One region of the Pseudoalteromonas sp. SR43-7 genome, then DNA from elsewhere that is predicted to be linked to it. Evidence: predicted binding sites of a transcription regulator. Region 1 holds the regulator's gene; each other region holds the start of a gene.
What was found. The regulator sigma-54, encoded in region 1, starts transcription at its own class of promoters, with help from an activator protein. The targets are predictions, from matches to a motif close to GTTGGCACGNNNNTNGNNT.

Region 1 (5,132 bases):
TGTTGTTATGACTAAGTCATGCACTACAGCTACGCAAGATATTTTAGCCGCTGAAGCGCTCAATATTATGGAACGTAAACGTATAAATGGCCTAATCGTCGTCAATGAGAAAAACCAACCTATTGGCGCATTAAATATGCAAGACCTATTAAAAGCAGGAGTGTTATAAATGCAATTTGAAGAACTCTATCAACCGCTGAGCGATGATGCAAAAGCACGCGCTAAAAAAGTAAAACTACTTATATGCGATATTGATGGTGTATTTTCTGATGGCCGTATTTACCTTGGCAATCAAGGTGAAGAGCTAAAAGCATTTAATACAAAAGATGGTTTTGGCATTAAAGCACTTATAAACAGTGGCTTTGAAGTAGCTGTTATTACTGGTCGTCATTCACAGATAGTACAACAACGTATGAGCAGCTTAACCGTACAGCATATTTATCAAGGCCAAGAAAATAAGCTCATTGCCTATCAAGAATTAAAAGATAAACTCAACCTTAGCGATGAACAAATTGCTTATATTGGTGATGACGGTCCTGACATGCCTGTTATGGAGTTAGTAGGCTTTGCCGTTGCAGTAAATGATGCCCACCCACTTATTAAGCGTTTGTCACATTATGTAACGCAAATGCCTGGTGGTTTTGGTGCAGTGAGAGAACTCACCGATTTGCTCATGCTTGAAAATGGTAAAGCATTGACTACACAAGGCACTAGTTCATGAATGCAGCGCGCATAATATTAAGCGTTTTATTCATTAGCTGTATGGTTTGGCTTTGGTACCCTTATTTTACACAAACAAATATTGTGCCTCAGGCTGAGCCTGAAGTTGTTGCTAAGCCTGATTACATAGCTATTGAGCTCAAACAGACAGCCTATGATGAGCAAGGTAAAATTAGCCACAAAGTCACTGCGGCTAAAATGGAGCTATACCAGCAATTAGGTTTCACGTTTTTCGAAAAACCCATTTTTACTTTATATAACGAACAACAAACGTGGCAAATAAATGCAGACGAAGCAACATTATACGAAGATAAACAATTAATTTTAGAAGGTAATGTGGTTGCCAAAAATTTAACCGATAACGCCATGATAGACAAAATCAATGCTGATAATATTCAGGTTGATATAAAGTTATTAACAATGCGTTCGGAGCAACCCGTCATTATCACTGGACCCAATTTAAAAATCACCGGTAAAGGCCTAGAAGCCGACTTAAAAACCGAAGTGATAAAACTAATTAACCATACGCGAACCATATATTATGACCAATAAAATATTAAAATCACTTATAATTCCTACACTTATACTAGCGTTTAATAGTAGTGCTGCAGAACAAAACACGCAACCTGCTGCCAATCAAATTTCAATAAGTGCCGACAAGCAAGAAGGTCAATTAAAAGCTAATGTCGGGATTTTTGAGAAAAACGTTGAGATTATTCACGGTAATCGCCGCATTACAGCCGATCGCCTCGAAGTGCACAAACGTGATGAACTTGGTGATAATAAACAATTATTAATTGCCACAGGTAGCCCTGCGCACTTTGAAGAAAAGCAATCAGACGGCACGACTATGAGCGCCAGTGCTGACGAAGTACGTTATGATGTATCTAAGCGTTTTTTAACGCTTGTTGGTAATGCACAAGTATCGCAAGCCGGACAAAAAATAAATGCTAAAAGCATTACCTACGACATAGAGCAGCAGCTCATCAGTGCCGAAAAAGATGAAAACTCAACTGACCGCGTTCACACAATTTTAGTACCGATCGAAACTAAAAAAAGTAAAAAAGGCGATAAAGGTCAACCATGAGCACATTAAAAGCAGAACTATTGGCAAAAAGCTATAAAGGTCGTGAAGTTGTAAAAAACGTCGGCCTTGAAGTACAAGCTGGCAGTATAGTTGGCTTACTTGGCCCTAACGGTGCTGGTAAAACAACGACTTTTTATATGATTGTAGGGCTTGTTCCTAGCGACAAAGGTAAAATATCTATTGATGATAACGATATTACTCTTTTACCTATGCATAGTCGTGCTAGATTAGGCATAGGCTACTTACCGCAAGAGTCATCAATTTTTAGAAAGCTGACTGTTTATCAAAACTTAATGGCCATTTTAGAAACGCGCAAAGAACTAAATAAACAAGCCAGAGAAGACACGCTCAATAACTTATTAGATGAATTTAGCATACAACACATTCGTGATAGCCAAGGTATGGCATTATCGGGTGGAGAACGTCGTCGTGTAGAAATAGCACGAGCGCTGGCAGCAGATCCTAAATTTATACTACTGGATGAACCGTTTGCCGGTGTTGACCCTATTTCGGTATTAGATATAAAGAAAATAATAGAACATCTTAAAAATCGTGGGATTGGTGTATTAATTACCGACCATAACGTAAGAGAGACCCTTGATGTTTGTGAAAAAGCCTACATTGTTTCTCATGGGGAGCTGATTGCATCAGGTACTCCAGAACACGTATTAAATGATAAAACTGTACGCGATGTTTACTTAGGCGAGCAATTTAGGCTGTAACATTTACGCCATGTCTTTAAGCATCTGCTAGTATTAATTATAACAACATAAAAGGATTGTTAGAGATACATGAGGCAATCACTACAGCTGCGCATGGGCCAGCAACTTACAATGACTCCACAGTTGCAACAAGCTATTCGTTTGTTGCAACTCAGTACATTGGATCTCCAGCAAGAAATACAAGAAGCTCTCGACAGTAATCCACTTTTAGAGGTTGAAGAGGCAGACTATTCTGAAGACGCTGCTGGTAAAAACGAGCAAAAAGCTGATACCGATGACATAACTGTTAGCGCATCTGCTGATGATGCTCCGAGCGAATATGAACAAGATACTGGTGAAGCACTTGCAAAAGACACGCTAAGTGACGACATGGCTATGGATGTTAGTTGGGATGAGTACATGAGTGCCGCTCCTGCAGCATCATCAGGTCCAATGCCTGAAGACGAATCAATATACCAAGGCGCCTCTACTGAAACGCTCCATGAGTATTTAATGTGGCAATTACAACTAACGCCATTTAGCCCTACCGATGAAGCCATCGCTATTGCGATTGTAGAGGCCGTCGATGATTCAGGTATTTTAACTCTCAGTTGCGAAGAAATTTTAGAAAGCTTTAATCAAGAAAACGAAGATGATAACGAAGTTGAACTTGATGAAATTGAAGCGGTATTAAAACGCATCCAACTGTTTGATCCTGTTGGTATTGCTGCACGTAGTTTACAAGAGTGTTTGTGTATTCAGCTTAATCAATTTGATAAAGAAACACCTTACATTAATGAAACGAAAATGATTTTAACCGAGCATATTGATCTATTAGCAGCTCGCGACTATCGTACATTAATGAAAAAAACTAAGCTTAAAGAAGAAGAGCTTAAAGAAGTAATGACACTAATACATACTCTCAACCCAAAACCTGCTGATACTATTGTAAGGGAAGAATCTGAGTATGTTATTCCTGATGTGTCAGTTAAAAAAATTAAAGGCCGCTGGGTTGTCGAATTAAACCCAGATAGCATGCCTAAAATTCGTGTTAATAGCCAATACGCGGCAATGTCTCGCACTGTAAAATCAAGTGGCGACAGCCAGTTTATTCGCTCACATTTACAAGAAGCTAAGTGGTTTATTAAAAGCTTAGAAAGTAGAAACGACACGCTATTAAAAGTTACTAATTGTATTGTTAAGCAACAACAAGGCTTTTTTGAACATGGTCCTGAAGCCATGAAACCAATGGTTTTAAATGATGTCGCTGAAATGGTAGAAATGCACGAATCGACAATTTCGCGCGTGACTACTCAAAAGTACATGCATACACCCCGTGGTATATTTGAGCTTAAATACTTTTTCTCAAGCCATGTAAGTACTGAAAACGGTGGTGAATGTTCATCTACAGCAATACGTGCGCTTATCCGAAAATTAATCGCAGCAGAAAACTCAGCAAAACCATTGAGTGATAGCAAAATAGCGGATATATTGGCTGAGCAAGGAATTAAAGTAGCGAGACGTACAATCGCAAAATACCGCGAATCTCTTGCTATTCCACCGTCAAATCAGCGTAAAAGTCTGATTTAAGACGCTAAACTAAGAGGGTAATGCTTATGCAACTAAACTTAACTGGTCGTCACGTAGAATTAACCGATTCACTAAGAGACTATATTAATACTAAATTTGCGAAGCTTGAAAGACACTCTGATCATATTAATAATGTTCATGTCATTCTCGATGTAGAAAAATTAAATCAAAAAGCAGAAGCCACAATACACGTAAGCGGTGCTGAGCTATTTGCCTCTACAGAACATCAAGATATGTATGCCGCTATTGACTCGTTGATCGACAAGCTCGATCGCCAAGTAATCAAACACAAAGAGAAGCTTGCTCGCCACTAATATGATGAAATTAAGTTCACTTATATGCCAGGACTGCAGCAAAGCTGCGGTCCTTTTTAATAGCAAAAAAAGAATTTTAGAGTTCATTAGCGAACTTGCTCACGACAAACTTCCGTATTTACCGCAACAAGATATTCTTAATGCTTTAATGAGCAGAGAGAAATTAGGTAGTACAGGTATAGGGCGTGGCATTGCTATTCCTCATGGAAGAATGAGCGGTGCAGAAGAGCCTTTGGCTTTAGTGCTCGTTAGCGAAACTCCAATAAACTTTGATGCAATCGATAACCGCCCTGTTGATATTTTTGTCGCACTCATCGTACCAGATGGCGATAACCAGCAGCACTTAAAGACTCTAGCAACCATTGCTGATAAACTAAACAACAAAGATTTTTGTAAACAGTTACGCAGTGCAAAATCTGATACTGAGCTTTACCAAGTTATTGTCGAACAATCATAGTTTTATAAAGGGTGTTAAATGGAGTTAATTATCATAAGCGGCCGTTCTGGTTCTGGAAAGTCGGTTGCTTTGCGCGTTGTAGAAGATTTAGGTTATTATTGCGTTGATAATATTCCAGTAAACCTACTACCTTCATTAGTTCGCAGTGTGTCTGATAGCTACGATAAAATTGCTGTTAGCATAGATGTGCGCAACATCCCTAAAGAACAAGATGAATTTAACGATATTCTTGAATACTTACCAGGCTTTGCAAACCCTACGTT
Region 2 (5,132 bases), on a different contig from region 1:
ACGCCACTTACACTTAGCGAAAAGCAAATAATCGGGTTTATGTTAGCGTATTGCGATAACGATGGCAGTGACGTGCGCGAGCACTTTATGGGCTCACATGAAGTACAACCAGTAAATGGCGACAGAAATCGTGGTTTTATAGATGCCGACGTATTTGGCAAAATAACCTTACTTCCTAAAAAGTAAGTTACTACCAATAAAATAATTGAACATGTATGTTGGGTTGAGCGAAGCGAGACCCAACATACACAGATACTTTGCATTATCGGCTGTTTCAGCTTTCTCTTTCTCTTCTCATTCCCTTCTCCTTGTGCAAAAGATCTTTAAGTAAATTATTCACAAAGAGGTTAAGAGGCGCTGCGCTTTTAGAGGTAAATATATTATGGAAATTTCATCTCAAAACAGTAGTCATATAATTTTGAACTAAATACTTTCAACTGACGACTATAGCTAACAGCTCTTATTTTCATCCACAAAAAAGCCGCTGTATTTTGCAATACAGCGGCTTTTAAAATCATTATTCTAAATTAATAGATTATGACTTAGGTGCACGACCCGCACGTTTACGTTCGTTTTCTGTAAGGTGTTTCTTACGGATACGAATGTTTAGTGGAGTAACTTCAACTAGCTCGTCATCATCGATGAACTCAAGCGCTTGCTCAAGTGAGTAGTTAAGGTGCGGAGAAAGCGTTTGCGCTTCATCAGTACCAGATGCACGTACGTTAGTTAACTGCTTGCCTTTAAGGGCGTTAACTGTAAGGTCGTTATCACGGTTATGAATACCGATAACCATACCTTCGTATACTTCAACACCGTGACCGATGAATAAACGGCCGCGCTCTTGTAAGTTGAATAATGCGTTAGTAAGTGCTTTACCAGTTGCGTTTGCAATCATTACGCCGTTCTTACGAACACCGATAGCGCCACCTTTATGAGGACCATAATGATCGAACGTATGGTACATAAGACCAGAACCCGAAGTAAGCGTCATGAAATCAGTTTGGAAACCAATTAAACCACGGCTTGGGATCATGAAGTCTAAACGCATACGGCCTTTGCCATCTGGAGTCATGTTAGTAAGTTCACCTTTACGTAGGCCAACTTGTTCCATAACAGAACCTTGATGCTCTTCTTGACAGTCAATAGTCACTGTTTCAAACGGTTCTTCTAGAACGCCATCTACAGTACGTAAGATAACTTCTGGACGAGAAACTGAAAGCTCGTAACCTTCACGACGCATGTTTTCGATTAAGATACCTAGGTGTAATTCACCACGACCAGAAACACGGAAGCTATCTGGGCTTGCAGTATCTTCAACGCGAAGTGCTACGTTGTGTACTAATTCTTTGTCTAAACGCTCACGGATATTACGTGACGTTACAAACTTACCTTCTTTACCACAGAAAGGTGAGTTATTTACAGAGAATGTCATTGTTACAGTTGGCTCATCAACACTTAGTGGTGGTAATGCTTCAACGTTTCCTGGGAAACAAACTGTATCAGAAATCTTAAGCTCACCAATACCTGTTACAGTTACGATGTTACCAGCGTAAGCTCTATCAGTTTCGATACGCTCAAGACCTAGGTAGCTTTGTACTGCACCAATTTTACCATTACGTGTAGTGCCATCAGCACTGATAATAGTAACTTGTTGGTTAGGAGCAACAGAACCACGTTTAATACGACCAATACCAACTACACCAACATAAGAGTTGTAATCTAGTTGAGAAATTTGCATTTGGAAGTCACCTTCAGGATCTGCATCCGGTGGTGATACTTCTTCAACGATCATCTTGAACATAGGTTCCATGTTGTCTGATGGTTCGTCTAAATCTAGTGTTGCCCAACCGTTGATTGCTGAAGCGTAGATTACTTTAAAGTCTAACTGTTCGTCAGTCGCGCCAAGGTTGTCGAATAAATCAAAGATTTGATCCATAACCCAATCTGGACGAGCGCCTGGCTTATCAATTTTATTGATAACGACGATTGGCTTTAAGCCTTGCGCGAATGCTTTTTGCGTAACGAAACGCGTTTGCGGCATTGGACCTTCTTGAGCATCAACAAGTAATAATACTGAGTCAGCCATCGAAAGTACGCGTTCAACTTCACCACCGAAATCGGCGTGTCCCGGGGTATCTACGATATTGATATGGTAGTCATTCCAAGAAATGGCTGTGTTTTTAGCCAAAATGGTAATACCACGTTCTTTCTCAATGTCGTTTGAGTCCATCACGCGCTCTTCGTTACCGCCGCGTGTTTCTAATGTACCTGATTGCTCAAGTAGTTTGTCAACCAGTGTTGTTTTACCATGGTCAACGTGCGCGATAATCGCTATATTTCTTAACTGTTCGATGCTCATATATTTACTCAGAGAAATTAAATTCTCATTGATCCTGCAAGATCTACGCACTCATCCACGCTTTCGCGAGATGTCCCAGCATAGGATTTAAAAGGGCGCATATTATCCCTCATTAATGACATGGATGAAAGTTTATCCAATATAAATTTCAAAACTTTCTCAATACTTTTACTAAGTATCTGTTTTATATATGACAATTATATGAATTAAATTTCAAATTTTTTTTGAAAAACAGCCTTTTTGGCTATTTTGCTGATCTTTTTGGTACTCTTTTGCATTTAGGTTATGCTATTTCCGAGCGATTAAATTAGCAGCAAATTGTGCCCTGTAAATTTTGCACCAAAAAGGAAAATTTACGCACCAATATAGTGCGTTTGTACATTCCATTTTGATGCAACGATATTTTTTTAATTTATAAACAGCTAGTTATAAAAATGGCACAAAATCAGCTTAGTAAATCCCAAAGCAATTATGCAGCAATAACAAAACCCAATAGTTGGAGGACACATGTCACAATCGGTTTTAGATTTTATTAAAGAAAATGACGTTAAGTTCATTGATTTACGCTTTACTGACACTAAGGGTAAAGAACAACATGTATCTATTCCTCATCACCAAGTTGATGAAGACTTTTTTGAAGACGGTAAAATGTTTGACGGTTCTTCAATTGCAGGCTGGAAAGGCATAAACGAATCAGACATGGTATTAATGCCAGTTGCTGAATCAATCAAACTAGACCCTTTCACTGAAGAATCAACATTAATCGTACGTTGTGACGTAGTAGAGCCTTCAACGCTTCAAGGTTATGAGCGCGACCCACGCTCAGTTGCTAAGCGTGCTGAAGATTACATGCGCTCTACAGGTATTGCAGATACAGTTTTATTTGGCCCTGAGCCAGAGTTTTTCGTATTTGACGACGTAAAATACAAATCAGATATGTCTGGTTCTATGTACAAAATTGATTCTAAGCAAGCTGCTTGGAACTCAGATAAAGAATATGCAGATGGCAACACAGGTCACCGTCCAGGTATTAAAGGCGGTTACTTCCCAGTTGCTCCTGTTGATGACTTCCAAGATTGGCGTTCAGCTACGTGCCTAGTACTAGAAGAAATGGGCCAAGTAGTAGAAGCACATCACCACGAAGTAGCAACAGCAGGTCAAAACGAGATTGCTACTCGCTTTAATACAATGGTATTAAAAGCGGATGAAATCCAAGAAATGAAATATGTTATCCATAACATGGCTCACTTATACGGTAAAACAGCAACGTTTATGCCTAAGCCAGTTGTTGGTGATAACGGTTCTGGTATGCATTGTCACCAGTCACTTGCTAAAGATGGTGTAAACCTTTTTGCTGGTGATAAGTACGGCGGCCTTTCTGAAGATGCGCTTTACTACATTGGCGGTATCATCAAGCATGCTAAAGCAATTAACGCTTTTGCAAATGCCTCTACTAACTCGTACAAACGTTTAGTACCAGGTTTTGAAGCACCAGTTATGCTTGCATACTCTGCACGTAACCGTTCTGCATCAATCCGTATCCCAGTGGTTCCATCTGAAAAAGGTCGTCGTATTGAAGTACGCTTCCCAGATCCAACAGCTAACCCATACCTTGCTTTCTCAGCAATGCTTATGGCTGGCCTTGATGGTATCAAAAACAAGATCCACCCTGGCGATGCTATGGATAAAGATTTATATGACTTACCAGCTGAAGAAGCAGCAGAAATCCCAACTGTTGCAGCATCACTTGACGAAGCATTATCTGCACTTAGCGCAGACCGTGAATTCTTAACTCAAGGTGGTGTATTCACTGACGACTTAATCGATGCTTACATCGAACTTAAATCTAAAGAAGTTGAAAAGCTTAACATGACAACTCACCCAGTTGAGTTTGAAATGTACTACAGCTGTTAATTTAGCTGTATAAAATATGTGTGTTCTCAAGCCCGCTTTGCGGGCTTTTTTAATGGTAAAATTAATCAATCTCCACTAAAGTTAAGTTACCGACAAAAATGCAGGGCTGCAGAGTGAACAACAAGATTTTATTACTATTAATTGCTTTAGGATTAAGCAATTATGGTTACGCTGGTGAAACAAAGATATACGCTTGGAAAGATAAAAATGGCGTATTAGTGTTCTCTGACACCCCTCATAAAGGTGCTAAAGAGGTAAAGCTTACCAGCCAAGATCTTAATATGCCTGCAACAAATACTGACATTTTTGACGAGCAACCCCAGCCTCAACAAGCGGCCTTTAGTATTGCCATTTCCTCACCTGATCATAACCAGACTATTCGTGAAAATACCGGCACTGTTTATGTTACTAGCCGAATAAAACCGCGTTTTGAAACTGGTTTTACTATACAACTTTTTATTGATGGCAAAGCACATGGCCCAGCCAGTGACAGTTCAACCTTTGCAATAAGAGATGTAGAACGTGGTGAGCACACACTACAATTAAAGCTTTTTAATAGTAAAAACCAAGTTATTGCTATAAGTGAGCCCTGCATATTTTTTATGCACCGAAAAGGGCTAAACCTAAGTAACTAAATTGGGGCATTACTAAACGTGCAGCAGTGTATTTTAATATATAACTTGCTTGTAAATATCAACGCACTAAAATGGTGCAGCTATGATTAATAATAAAAACTTTAGCCCTGAGCTACTCGATGCTATTTGGCAAAATCAAACAACCGCTATCATGTTGCTTGATAAAAACTTCACCGTTGTCTATGCCAATACCAGTACTAGCGAACTGCTTGGCCTTGGTAACA
Region 3 (5,132 bases), on a different contig from region 1:
ACGCCTAAAAAAGCAATGACCATGCTTGGGTAAACCCAGAAACTTACTTTTTTACGGCCAATAATAATAGAGAGCAGTATCGTTAGCGTGGGCCATAAATAATTAATAACCGCCATTTCCATTGCCTGATGACGACTATTTGCCATACCAATAGAAAGCGCCAAGCAAATTTCGTACGCTACAAATAACAAAGTACCTATTACCAAGTAACGTTTTGAAAACCCACTAAACTTGGGCACTCCCATAACCAAAATTAAAAATATCGCACTGACAGAATACATAGCCGCCGCACCACCAATGGGGCTAAACAACTCAGAAATATCCCGTAGTAATGCAACTAAGCAACTCCACAGTAATATTGCAGCGACTCCATATAGTGTATATTTATTTTTGCTTATAAAATCCATTTGCCAATCCAAAAGTACTACTCGTAAATTTGAAACTAAACTAACAGTAATTATTTAATTAAACAATAAGGGTCTGTTGATCTTTCAAGGTTAAATTTGCAGCAGTCTGTTTGGTATTTAGGCAAGGCAGAGCCTATATAGTGTGGTTATTCCCCATTAATGGGCGATAACGTAGCATTAATGCCAAACAGGCGCTGCCCAAAGGGTTCTTCCTAGGGGCTACTTACTCTTTGTTGCCTACATGGATCTAGGTAAGGGGCGTGAGCAGGACGCGGAAGCTTTGCTCGGTTTTTACTTAGCCCACTAGGTTACAAATCTCGCACCGCGATTAAATAGCCCCTAGTTTGAACAAATTTTAATCCGCAAAGATCAACAGACCCTAAAGTTAATAGCTTAAACCTCTCGCCTGTTTTTAACATTCACACTTTTTAGTAATTGACCTTTTGGTCAGTAAAGCTACAATCAATCAATACGTTAAACACGCAAACTCTATAATGACCACACAAATAAAGCCAAATAAAAAAGAAATTACACGCGAGAAAAACCAAAAACTAATTTTAGATGCCGCCGAGCAATTGTTTTCGCAATTAGGTTACGACGGAGCAAGTATGAGCATGGTTGCTAAAGAAGCGCAGGTGCCAAAAGCTAATATTTTGTATTACTTTAAAAGTAAAGATGGTCTGTACGAGTCTGTGATCGACCGCATAATAGCTAATTGGAACTTAGGACTCGATAACGTCACAATTAACGACGATCCAGCTACCGTGCTTTATAACTATATTAAAAGCAAAGTAATACTCGCCGTAAATCAGCCAATGCAATCTCGCTTATTTGCCAGTGAAATACTGCGCGGTGCCCCTTATTTACAAAACTACTTTAGAACCAATACCCGCCCTTGGGTTAAACAAAAGGTTGATGTACTTCAAGCATGGATGGATGCAGATAAAATGGATAAGGTTGACCCCTATCATTTGCTCTTTACTATTTGGTCTACCACGCAATATTACGCCGACTTTCAGGCTGAGGTTTTACTCGTAATGAACAAATTAGAGTACGACGAAACCGATGTGGCACAAATTACGCAATCAATTGCCCACATAATTTTAAAAGGTATTGGTCTTAAAATACCTGAGCAGAGTGAGACTTAACCCATGACATCGTTTACTACACCCGATTTGTTTGACGATCATCGCGATAACGTGCAAGTAGCAGACAGCGGCCTTTATCACTTTGGTAAAAAAACCACGTTTTATGGCAAAGTAGTTACCGTTACCTGCCCAGAAGACAACTCTTTTGCTGCCGATATATTGCATGAAAATGGTGAAGGTAAAGTATTGGTTATAAACGGTTTTGCGAGCAAACGCTTTGCATTTATAGGCGATATTATGGCTGAGCGTGCCTTAAGTAATGGCTGGGAAGGCGTAATAATAAATGGCTGTTGCCGAGATATTGAAATACTCGCCACAATGAACTTACCTGTAATGGCGCTAGGCTCTACACCGCGTAGTACCTTAAAGCGCGGCTTTGGTGATAAAAACCAAGCTGTTACCATGCTTAGCACCACTATTGAACCTAACGATTGGGTTTACGCCGATATTAATGGTTTAATCATCAGTAAAACGCCCCTTATTTAGCACTCAAAACCATATAAATAAAGACCAACTTGGTGCATCTGCGCACCAAATTGGTTTGTTTTAGCTCATTTTAATCTCACTATTTCTACAGCCCACATTTACAAATCTCATACAACCCACTAAATCCTGACCAGTTGGACAGGATTTTAATTTATGGCATTCCTCTTGCTTAGTCTAAGCACTATAAAATCAAAACTACCGATTAAAAAGCACAGCTTTAGCAATTGCATTAAATTAGTGATCTATTATAACGCGAAGAAAATGACGCAGTGAGTGCGCTATTTAATCCGATAAAATGATCATGATTTAATAAAATTGGTATTCATAATAATAATAATAATAACCAGCCCGCTTTTTAATCACTCTTAACTTAATAAGTAAGTACTTGGTCAGTTTTATAATAATGAGCTGCAAATGAGTGATAAAAAAAACAACAAAGGTATATTTTGCAATCACGGTCCTACCCTGTGGCAAACAAGCCAGTCTGGAGTGCTTGCAAACAATCGCTTAGCTGTAAAAGATGTATTTGCAGTAAAGGGCGAGCGTAACAGCGCAGGCAACCCACACTGGTTTAAAACAGCTAAACCGGCTCAAAATACGGCAAGCTCGGTTAATAAGCTCATGATCGCTGGTTGTAACTTTATAGGCTTTACCCATACTGACGAGCTAGCTTATAGCTTAGAGGGTAATAATATACATTATGGCGCTGCGCAAAATCCTAAATTAAAAGGGCATGCTTGCGGTGGTTCGAGTATGGGGTCTGCTGCTGCAGTTGCTGCAAACTTAGCTGATATTGGCTTAGGCACCGACACCGGCGGCTCAATTAGAATACCCGCCAGCTATTGTGGTTTATATGGCATAAGGCCAAGCCATAACGTGATTGAAAAAGACGGCCTAATACCGTTGGCTCCCCCTTTTGATACCATAGGTTGGCTTACCCAAAGCGCCGAGCTATTAAGCAGCGTTGGCGATATATTATTACCACAACAAGCTATTAATAAAGTAAATACGCTGGTTATTTGCGAAGCACTATTTGAACTCGTTGACCCTGCTTTACAAGCCCCACTTAAACAATTGCTTGAAAAAACCAAGCCTAATTTTAAGCACCATAAAGAATTTGAACTACCTAACAGCAACTTATTAAATGAACTTGCGGATAGTTTTAGAGTACTGCAAGGGCGAGCAATCGCAAAAACGCATAAAGATTGGCTTCAATTGCCGGGGCAACTTCCCCAGTTTGCTCCAGCAATTGCGGCACGTTTTAATATGGCGCTTGCCCTAACTGATCAAGAAGAACAAGAAGCACTAAAAGTACAAACCCAATGGCAAACACTAATAGCTAAAAACCTAAATACAAACAGCTGTTTATTTTTGCCAACCACCCCCACAACCGCACCTAAATTAGGCGCCGACACAAGCGCCTTACGCATGCAAATTATTACGCTTTCGGCAATTGCAGGGCTTAGTGGCTCAGCGCAAGTGCATTTACCGCTGGCTGATTTAGCAAATGATCATCCGTATGGTTTTTCATTAATGATGAGCCACGGTAACGATAAAAGCCTACTTGCTTGCGTTAAGCACCTAGCTGCACACTTTAAACAGGACACAACGGCATGACCACACACAACATTGCATTTACCGCGTCTCATTTTTCGGCCACTGAGGCGGGTATAAATATACTAAAACAAGGCGGTACAGCTACCGAGGCTATGGTAGCGGCTGCCGCTGCTATTAGCGTTGTATACCCACATATGAACTCAATTGGTGGCGACAGCTTTTGGCTTATCGATAACCCAAGCCAAAAAACGCCTACCGCTATTGACGCCTGCGGCCGCGCAGCAACTAATACAACGGCGTATAACTCGCTCACGCAAATACCAGAGCGCGGCGGATTAAGCGCACTAACTCAAGCGGGTACAATTCGCGGTTGGCAAAAGGCGCTTGAATTAGATGAGCATGCGGCACTACCACTGTCAAAAATTTTAGCACCTGCTATTGAGCTTGCGCGCGAGGGTTTTACCGTTACAAAAAGCTTGCAAGCAGGCTGCGAAAAGCTAGCCACTGCTAACAATACCAATGACGCGTTTAAAAACCTCTACATACCCAATGGCAAGCCCTTACAAGCAGGCCAGCATTTTAAAAACCCTAAACTTGCAGCAACGTTTGAATACCTAGCAAAGCATGGTTTAAACGCATTTTATGAAGGCGCACTTGCCAACTCATTTGCCGCCGACTTAGCAAAAGCAGGCAGCTCAATTACCGCAGGTGACATTGCAAATACTAAAGCCGAGGTAGTTACTGCGCTAAATGCAAACCTCAGTGGTATTGATTGCTACAACTTACCCGCGCCAACACAGGGCGTGCATTCACTACAAATAATTGGTGCCGTAAATAAGTTAAAGCATTTAGCTAAAACCGATGCCGACTGGACGCACTTAATTGTTGAGGCAACTAAACAAAGCTTTACCCATCGCCCTACCCTTTGGGCTGACCCTGATGTGTTAGGGGATGATTATAAAAACGCACTAACCGATGATCGCTTAAGCGAACTTGCTAACAATATTGATATGGCCAAAGCCAAAAAATGGCCATTTAACGCAGAGCCTGGCGATACGGTGTGGATGGCAGCCAGAGATAAAAACGGGCAATTAGTAAGCTTTATTCAAAGTATTTACTGGGAATTTGGCAGCGGAATATTAATGAGTGAAGGCGGCTTTGTGTGGAATAACCGTGGTTTAAGCTTTAGTTTAAACAATCAAGATATTGCTGCGAGTAACAATAATAACGCCCTTGCGCCAAATAAAAAGCCCGCTCATACACTTAACCCAGCACTGGCAAAGTTTAGCGATGGTCGTCGACTTGCTTACGGAACAATGGGCGGTGAAGGGCAGCCACAAACTCAAGCCGCTGTTTTTGCAGGCTACGCGTGGCGAAATAAATCAATAAAACAAGCAATTAACGACCCTCGTTGGTTACTTGGACGCACATGGGGCGATACAAGTACAAATTTAAAAATTGAAAAAGAGTTAGTTTTTCATATAGAACATGAATTAAATCAACGTGACCACGATTGGGTAAGCGTTGATAATAA

Region 2: glnA (glutamate--ammonia ligase) is a predicted target of sigma-54. The motif match lies at 2,793-2,811, and genes of this name have one in related genera.
Region 3: H5087_RS10430 (amidase family protein) is a predicted target of sigma-54. The motif match lies at 2,194-2,212, and genes of this name have one in related genera.

Annotation. Positions count from the first base shown of each region.
Region 1 covers NZ_JACJDY010000002.1:86,146-91,277, forward strand. Annotated here, with positions in the region: gene H5087_RS01715 (KpsF/GutQ family sugar-phosphate isomerase) at 1-169, shown strand, start outside; gene kdsC (3-deoxy-manno-octulosonate-8-phosphatase KdsC) at 170-721, shown strand; gene lptC (LPS export ABC transporter periplasmic protein LptC) at 718-1,272, shown strand; gene lptA (lipopolysaccharide transport periplasmic protein LptA) at 1,262-1,807, shown strand; gene lptB (LPS export ABC transporter ATP-binding protein) at 1,804-2,529, shown strand; gene H5087_RS01740 (RNA polymerase factor sigma-54) at 2,599-4,098, shown strand; gene hpf (ribosome hibernation promoting factor) at 4,125-4,412, shown strand; gene ptsN (PTS IIA-like nitrogen regulatory protein PtsN) at 4,417-4,869, shown strand; gene rapZ (RNase adapter RapZ) at 4,888-5,132, shown strand, end outside.
Region 2 covers NZ_JACJDY010000010.1:37,806-42,937, reverse strand. Annotated here, with positions in the region: gene H5087_RS09415 (CBM9 family sugar-binding protein) at 1-186, shown strand, start outside; gene typA (translational GTPase TypA) at 536-2,359, opposite strand; gene glnA (glutamate--ammonia ligase) at 2,867-4,273, shown strand; gene H5087_RS09400 (DUF4124 domain-containing protein) at 4,387-4,908, shown strand; gene glnL (nitrogen regulation protein NR(II)) at 4,991-5,132, shown strand, end outside.
Region 3 covers NZ_JACJDY010000011.1:121,315-126,446, reverse strand. Annotated here, with positions in the region: gene yddG (aromatic amino acid DMT transporter YddG) at 1-407, opposite strand, end outside; gene H5087_RS10440 (TetR/AcrR family transcriptional regulator) at 902-1,555, shown strand; gene H5087_RS10435 (putative 4-hydroxy-4-methyl-2-oxoglutarate aldolase) at 1,559-2,041, shown strand; gene H5087_RS10430 (amidase family protein) at 2,456-3,658, shown strand; gene H5087_RS10425 (gamma-glutamyltransferase family protein) at 3,655-5,132, shown strand, end outside.